DNA from 2 places in the Rhizobium sp. WYCCWR 11128 genome. Region 1 is predicted to be linked to the other one. Evidence: riboswitches for the same ligand, from Rfam matches in the RefSeq annotation. Region 1 holds a riboswitch; the other holds the start of a gene.
What was found. Region 1 has a riboswitch for cobalamin ahead of cobU (bifunctional adenosylcobinamide kinase/adenosylcobinamide-phosphate guanylyltransferase). Riboswitches for the same ligand answer to the same signal wherever they lie in the genome.
Positions count from the first base shown of each region.

Region 2: it holds a riboswitch for cobalamin, as region 1 does, so the genes downstream of both, fdhA (formaldehyde dehydrogenase, glutathione-independent) here and cobU (bifunctional adenosylcobinamide kinase/adenosylcobinamide-phosphate guanylyltransferase) in region 1, are expected to answer to the same signal.

Region 1 covers NZ_JACCEZ010000001.1:702,921-707,127, reverse strand. Annotated here, with positions in the region: gene cobN (cobaltochelatase subunit CobN) at 1-716, opposite strand, end outside; gene cobW (cobalamin biosynthesis protein CobW) at 721-1,770, opposite strand; gene cobU (bifunctional adenosylcobinamide kinase/adenosylcobinamide-phosphate guanylyltransferase) at 1,775-2,284, opposite strand; cobalamin riboswitch at 2,661-3,058, opposite strand; gene HX898_RS03450 (chloride channel protein) at 3,319-4,207, shown strand, end outside.
Region 2 covers NZ_JACCEZ010000008.1:19,194-23,400, reverse strand. Annotated here, with positions in the region: gene HX898_RS22790 (EAL domain-containing protein) at 1-353, opposite strand, end outside; gene HX898_RS22785 (transporter substrate-binding domain-containing protein) at 459-1,262, shown strand; gene fdhA (formaldehyde dehydrogenase, glutathione-independent) at 1,394-2,584, opposite strand; cobalamin riboswitch at 2,803-3,003, opposite strand; gene HX898_RS22775 (DMT family transporter) at 3,165-4,070, opposite strand; gene HX898_RS22770 (LysR substrate-binding domain-containing protein) at 4,184-4,207, shown strand, end outside.

The DNA.
Region 1 (4,207 bases):
GCGGAAGGTGCGGAATCTTCAAACGGTTCTTTTGTGGGAAGCGCTGGCAACTTGCCGATCTCCCCCCTTGTGGGGGAGATGTCCGGCAGGACAGAGGGGGGTGCCACGTCCAAAGACGTCTGTGAAGGCGTCGCAGCAACCCGCCGCCACTCCTCAACCCCGATCAACCCCCGCCCTGGCCACCAGATACCCGCCTTCATCAAAGGCACCGCCGGCGCAGGTTTCTCGCCGCCCGCCAGCATCGCTCCGGCATAATCGAGAAACGCCCGCGCATTGGCATCGCCGCCCTCGATCAGATAGGCCCAGAGCGCATTGAGATCGTGGAGATCGACATTGGAAAAAGGAACCAGCCCGGCATCCGGCTTCGCATCGCCCGGCAGCACCGCAATCAGCGCCCCGGCGCGGGACGCTGCCGCATGCAGCGCTTCCAGCGCATAATGGAAATAGCTGGCGCCCCCGAGCGCCCGCACGACAATCAACTTGGCATGCCGCGCGGTGCGCTCGACATAGGTGTCGATAGACATCGGATGCTTCAGGCTCATCAGGCTGGCGAGCCGCAGCGAATGCGCCGCCCCACGGTCGCGATGGGCGGCGGCGATCGCGGCAAGCTCGCTGTCGGCCGCCGACAGGAACAGGATGTCGCCCGGCGTCTGCCCGAGGTCGATTGCCTCCTCGCCGTCGCTGATCGTTCCCTGTTGAGCCAGAAGCAGATGCATCGGGTTACGCCAGCTCTTCGATCGCCGCCCTCACCGCGTCCTGATCCATTTCGTGCAGGCCGATGACGACAAGGCGCGTGGCGCGCTTTTCGCTCGCGCCCCAGGCGCGGTCGAAATAATGGTCGATGCGGCTGCCGACGGCCTGGATCTGGAGGCGCATCGGCTTCCCCGAGACATCGACGAAACCCTTGAGGCGCAGAACGTCATGGGCGACAATGATGCCCTTAAGCGCTTCGACGAAGCCAGCGGGATCGGCAATGGGTCCGAGCTCGACGACGAAGCTGTCGAATTCATCATGGTCATGCGGCGCACCGTCCTCATGCTCCAGCTCGTGATGCGACTTGCGATTGGCGACATCGTCCTCCGTGCCGATGCCGAGGCCGAGCAGGATGCCGGCCGACACCTCGCCGTTCTTCGCTTCGATCATCACGGGCTTGCGCACCGTGCGGGAGGCGACCTCGTCGCGCACCCTGATAAGGCCGGCAGCGTCGATCAGGTCTGTCTTGTTGAGCACGATGAGATCGGCGCAGGTAAGCTGGTCCTCGAACAGCTCCTCGATCGGGCTTTCGTGATCGAGCGACTCGTCCTCGGCGCGGCGCGCATCGACAGCATCATGGTCATCGGCAAAACGCCCTGCGGCAACGGCGGCGCTATCCACCACCGTGATGACGCCGTCGACAGTCACCTGCGTGCGGATGTCAGGCCAGTTGAAGGCGGCGACCAGCGGCTGCGGCAGAGCAAGGCCCGAGGTCTCGATGACGATATGGTCGGGACGCTGTTCGCGCTCGAGCAGCTTCGTCATCGTCGGGATGAAGTCATCGGCGACGGTGCAGCAGATGCAGCCATTGGTGAGCTCGATGATGTCATCCTCGGTGCAATTCTCCGCACCGCAGCCCTTCAGCACGTCGCCGTCGACGCCGAGATCGCCGAATTCGTTGATGATCAACGCAATCTTCTTGCCGCCGGCATTGGTGAGCAGATTGCGGATCATCGTCGTTTTGCCGGCGCCGAGGAAGCCGGTGATGACGGTTGCGGGAATCTTCTGCTGGTTCATAGACTTAACCCTTCATTTTCAGCGGCAGGCCTGCCGCGATGAAATAAACTTCGGCGGCCTTCGCCGCGATCGATTGGTGCAGCCGGCCGGCATGATCGCGAAAATCCCGCGCCATGCGATTGTCCGGCACGATGCCGAGACCGACCTCGTTGGAAACGAAAACAAGCCACGCCTTCGCGGCGGGCAGGAAATCGGCAAGGGCTGCAAATTCCGCCGCCATATTCCGCTCCTCCATCATCAGATTGGTGACCCAGAGCGTCAGGCAATCGACCAGCACGATGCCCCCTTCGCCGTCTATGGCGGCGAGTTTACCGACGAGATCGAGCGGCTCTTCATGCGTTGTCCAGGACGGACCCCGATCGGCCTTGTGTTGGGTGATGCGCGCCTGCATCTCCTCGTCCCATGCCCGGCCGGTCGCGACATAGTGACGGTCGAGGCCGGTCGCTGTGACGAGGGATTCGGCGAAACGGGATTTGCCGGAACGTGCGCCGCCGAGGATGAAGGTGGCGGTCATACTCAAAAGCCCCTCAGGGAGAGTGCGTAGCCGTGGCTTGTTCCGAGTGCACCTTTCTCGGCTACTGAGAGTGTGACACCCCCCTCTGTCCTGCCGGACATCTCCCCCACAAGGGGGGAGATTGAATCGCCGAGAGCTTTTCTCCAAACAATTGATGTAACACGACGGTCGTGCGGCTTGCCGACCTCCCTCCTTGTGGGGGAGATGTCCGGCAGGACAGAGGGGGGTACCCAGCATTCGACATAAGCGGCCGAAAACACTCCTCTTGCAGCGCTGCTTGGAGGCGTGGCATGCGCCGCACCAGGCCGCGCCGAATTCAATCGTTCAGCCAAGACAACCTCCGTGCTGGCAACGGGCATATTGCCCAGGTGTGGGCTTCTCGCCCGGCACGCATGGCAGGTCTCCTGGCTCGCGGTTATCGGCCGCGATCGGGGCAGACCGGAAACCGGTCGCCCTGATCGTGCCAGCGGATCATCCTCGCCTTCCCGGCTGCATCAGTGAAAAGGTGGACGATTCGTAGACTTGAGAGGCGTCCGACCCCGGTTGATCACCATGCATATCCAGTGGCTTTTCCGGCATGTCACCCATCCCGCCCGCTTGCATTATTGCAAGCCGCCGGCCGGAAGGGCCTGATGCCGGATGGAAGACCCTGACCGCTCTACAGTCGCGGGGTCGGCTGTGATGAAGGCGCCCGGCTTGGGTCCGCCCCGTCACATTCCCTTTTCATCCGGAAGGGCGCAACACCGATCCGGAACCATCCGTTATGTCAGGATGGTCAGTCGACCATCCGTTATCGGGATGGTTAGGCAAGCGCAGGGATGAAGTCAACCGGCCTTGGCGGCCGCCCGATCGCCAGCCACGCGGCGCACTTACCCAAGCACGACTTACCCTACCTTAAATATCGTCATTTATCAGAGGCTTACGTCATAAAAAATCTATTCCATCCGCCGGCTTTTCGCCGCAATTGCGTCGCAAGCGGACTGCGCGACCATCTCCGCCCTTGACCGGGCCTCTCCCCGCCTAGTTGTCTAGCCATGCTTATGAAATTGGATCGGCGCCGTTTCCGCGCGCTGCGTGTTTTCTTCGATCCGGGACGCCTGCGGGCGCTGGCCCGCCGTAGCGAGGTCGGCCTGTCGCTGGCGGGCGCCGTCGTCGGCGTCATCTCCGGTCTCGCCGTCACCGGCATGAGCTACGTCTCCAACGAGCTGCATCAGCTGGTCTTCGGCATCGCCGACAGCGAAAGGTTGAGCTCGTCCGAGATCGAAAACAAGCTGCTGCTGCTCACCGCCCCCGTCATCGGCGGCGCCCTGCTCGGCCTGCTGCTTTTCGTGCTGGCGAAACGGCGCAAGAAACCGATGGTCGACCCGATCGAGGCCAATGCGCTGCATGGCGGTCGCCTGTCCCTGACCGACAGCATCATCGTTGCCGTGCAGAACCTGATCTCCAACGGTTTCGGCGCCTCCGTCGGCCTGGAGGCCGGCTATACCCAGCTTGCCGCCGGACTCGCCTCGAAATTCGGCCTGAAGCTGCAGCTTCGCCGCTCGGACTTGCGCACCCTCGTTGGCTGCGGCGCGGCAGGCGCCATCGCCGCCGCCTTCAACGCGCCGCTGACCGGCGCCTTCTATGCTTTCGAGCTGATCATCGGCACCTATACCATCGTCTCGCTGACGCCTGTCGTCGTCTCCGCCCTCGTCTCCACCCTGATCGCAAGGCTGCTTGCCGGCAGCGATTTCACCATCGATATCGGCAGCTTCGGTTCAGTCGTGCCGGCCGATTATATCCCGGCGCTGCTGCTCGGTGCTTTCTGCGCCGGTGTCGGCATCCTGATCATGCAGGGCGTCGCCTTTGTCGAGGAGCTGGCGCGCAAGAGCTCGATCGCCCCACCCTTCCGCCCGGCGCTCGGCGGCATCATCGTCGGGCTGT
Region 2 (4,207 bases), on a different contig from region 1:
ATCGCACTCCCGGCTGCCGCCGTCAAAACGGCATCGAGGCTGGAGGAGCCTTCGGTCGGCAGGGCGGCAGGATAGACACGTGCGAGGTAACCATTGCCGAACTGGCCGATAACATGCGCGACTTGATCGACCTGTTCGCGCAGGCGGGCATTCACAAGCTGGCGCTGTCGATCAAGGGCTGCAGCGTCGCTCTCGGTTCCTGCCCAGAGCGCCGAAAGCACGACAAGTCCGATCGCTCCAAGCCCGCTAACGGCAATAAGAAACAGAATTCTTCCCGAAGCGATCCAGGATTGCTGAAACGTGTTGGAGCTGGAAGGAAGAACGATGTGCAAGCGTAGACCCCTGAACACCACGACGCGGGCGCATTCGTCGACGCTAACAAAGAAGCGTTCACGTAGAATTAAAAGCTGTGAGCCACTATGGCGCGAGATCGACTATGCCCTAAGGAGCTCCCGACGATGTTGCGCATATCCATTCAGACTATAGTGCGCGGAGCGCTGATGGCGGGCGGGATCGGTATCTTTTTGGCGGCCTCGCCGCTCGAGGTGGCTGCGCAAGATCGCACGCCGATGAGAATTGCCGTCGAAGGTGCGTTTCCGCCCTTCAACTATCTCGATGCAAATAACAAGCTTCAGGGCTTCGACATCGATATTGCCAATGCTCTCTGCGAGGTTGGCAAGTTCGAATGCCAATTTATCATCGAGAAGTGGGACGACATCATCCCCGATCTCGTTGCCGACAAATACGACGCGATCATCTCATCCATGTCGATGAGCCTCGAGCGGCGTCAAAAGGTTGCCTTCACTGAAAAATACTACAACAGCCCGTCGGTGTTCATCGCCCGGAAGGATTCGTCAATCAGCGATGTCAGCCCCGCCGCCCTCAGCGACAAAATTCTTGGGGTGACATCGTCGACGGCGCAGGAATCCTATGCCAACCATCTCTATCCAGAAATGAAAAGGACGGTTTTTCGGTCTTCGCCGGAATTGTACAAGGGCCTGGCAGATGGGAGCGTCGACATTATCCTCGAGGATAAACTCGCCATCTACGACTGGATTGCCAACACCAAGGCAGGAAGCTGCTGCGAGTTCAAAGGGCCGGATCTGGTCGACGTCACATATTTCGGTGAGGGTGCCGGTATCGCGCTGCGCCTGGATGACAAGGAGCGTCTGACGCGCCTGAACGAAGCGCTGAAGAGCATCAAGGCGGACGGAACCTACGATATGATCAACGCAAAATATTTCCCGTTCAGCATCCAGTAGTTCGCCGGTCAATTTTCGAGAATACGGGATGGCCGGGTTTTCGCCCGGCCATCCCTATCAAGTCCTGTCTTACGCAATCCCGGACGCAAAACTGCTGCGCACTTTTGCTGGAATTGCTCTAGGTCGCATCGCTATGCGGCTTTCGCCACGTCTCCGTGCGGATCGAGGACATATTTCGTCGCCGCTCCCTGGTCGAAGCTTTCATATCCATTGGCGGCATCGTCGAGCGGGATGACTTTGGCGTTGACGATATCGGCAATTGGCAGTCGGTCGTGGAGGATCGCCTGCATGAGTTGACGATTGTATTTGATCACCGGAGTCTGGCCGGTGTGGAAGGACTGTGCCTTGGCCCATCCGAGGCCGAAGCGGAGCGAAAGATTGCCGTGTTTGGCGGCGTTGTCGACGGCGCCCGGATCCTCGGTGACATAGAGGCCGGGAATGCCGATCGAACCCGCGGCTCGGGTAATCTCCATCATCTGATTGAGCACGATCGCCGGCTGTTCCCCGCCCGAGTGGCCGCGTGCCTCGAAGCCGACCGCATCAATGGCGCTGTCCACCTCGTTGGTGCCGACGACCTGCGCGATCATGTCGCCAAGACGGTCGCTCTTCGACAGGTCGATCGGTTCGAAACCGACCTTTGCCGCATGCGCCAGACGGTCCTTGTTGAAATCGCCGATCATCACGACAGCAGCGCCGAGAATGCGAGCCGAAGCCGCAGCCGCAAGGCCGACCGGGCCGGCGCCGGCGACATAGACGGTCGAGCCGACCCCAACGCCCGCACGCACCGCGCCATGGAAGCCGGTGGGCAGAATGTCGGAGAGCATGGTGAGATCGCGGATCTTCGCCATCGCCTTGTCCCGATCCGGGATTTTCAGCAGGTTGAAATCGGCATAGGGAATGGTGACGTAACGCGCCTGTCCGCCGATCCAGCCGCCCATGTCGACATAGCCGTAAGCGCCGCCGGCGCGGGCCGGGTTTACTGTCAGGCAGACGCCGGTATCCTGGGACTTGCAGCAGCGGCAACGGCCGCAGGCGACATTGAACGGCACCGAGACGATATCGCCGATGTCGAGCATCTCGACGTCGATGCCTTTCTCGATGATCTCGCCGGTGATTTCATGACCGAGGACCAGGCCCGGCATCGCCGTCGTGCGGCCGCGGACCATGTGCTGATCGGAGCCGCAGATATTGGTCGATATCACCTTCAGGATGACGCCGTGTTCGATGCGGCGGCCGTCGGGCGCTTCCAGCTTCGGATCGTCGATGTCGCGCACTTCGACCTTGCCAGGACGGAGATAGACGACGCCTCTATTTTTGCTCATGGATTCCTCCCACTTGTTTGAATGCCTCGCTGCAACCGATGCAGTCGATGGCAACCTTCCCTCCGGCCTGCCTCCTCTGCAGCCCGGTGTCCACAACACGAGGATACCGCCGCATCGGGCGATATTCGGATTTTCAAAACAGACAGATTGGATGGAGAAGAGGATGAACGCCACGGTTTTCGCCTGTGGTTTCGCTCGTGACCGTCTGTCCGCAATCCGTCGATTTGCTGTGCAAGAGCTGGTTTCCGGCTCCAGAATCTCCTTTCGATCCGTCTCGATATCTTTCCGGATGCCTATCCGGCGATTTCCTTGAGGATTTCAGTTCTTCTACCGCTGCGGGGCAGCGCCGGCGTCAGGCCGGCGTCCCAATGGTCCATTTCGCCAGTTTGCGAGATAGCGCCTTGAACACCACCAAGAAACCATGCCTGACGGAAAACAGCGATCAAGAAAACGACATGGGCGCAACCCAAAGACGACAGTCGGCAAAGTCGCAATAGCGCTGCGCAGCGGAAATAATTGATCCCGCGAATACGGCGGTTTTCCGGATCGTCCCGGAAGATTTGATCGCCGCCCAAAGGCTTTAGGCGCGATGCGGTCGCCGGCTGCGGCTGACGTCGATGGCCGTGTGCCAGAACACGGCGCCGAGGATGATCGCGCCGCCGAAAAAGGTGGCGATGGGGGGCTGCTCGGAAAACAGCAGCCAGACCCAGAAGGGCGTGAGCACGATTTCCATCGTGCCGATCAGCGCCGCTTCAGCCGGCGGCATGCGCTTTGCCCCGGCAAGGAAGAGCACCAGCGCCAGGGAGAAATTGGTCGCGCCGAATGCGGCAAGAACGACCCAGTTGTGCAGATCGAGCGAGCCGGGCGAACTGAACGGGGCAAAGATGGCAAGCGTCAGGAAGGCGCTGACGACGGTCGGCGGCAGGCTCGGCACGCCGGGATTGATGCGCGGAATGATGATGACGAGTGCAAAGGACGCGGTCATGCCGAGCGCCAGCAGATCGCCCACACCAGTCCCGCCGCCGATCGACGAGGCGACGATGACCGCGACGCCGAGGAGCGAGATGCCGCCGGCAATCAGCGTCCGCCTGGAGACCCTCTCCCTGAGGATGAGCCAGCCGAGCAACGCTGCGATGAAAGGCGCGGTCGCATAGATCATCGTCACATTGGCGACGGTGGTCATGTAGAGCGCCCCGATGAAGCATACCTGACTGAAGGTCTGGCATGCGATCATGGCAAGACCTGACGGATGGAAGACGGAACGCCACTGTTGCCGCGAGATGCCCCCTTCGAGGAAAAGGCAGGGGATCAGCAGGAACAGGCCTCCGAACAACGATCGCCAGGCAATCGCCGTCCACACATCGGTCGTCAGGAGTCGCGAATAGACGCCGCTCGCGCTCCAGGCAAGTGTCGCGGCAACGATGAGAAGCACACCCTTCTCGTGCTCGCTGCCTGCGAGGCGTCTGGCCGGATTTTCAATGGTCACGCAGATATTCTCAAAGAAGGAAGTCGAACGCCGCTCTTTTCTGCCCCAGGAATTGACATCAGACAAACGAATAGTAGAGATGGCTACCATCGATTTTTTCTATGGCTATTTTCATGCACGAGCCGATTGAGAGTGAC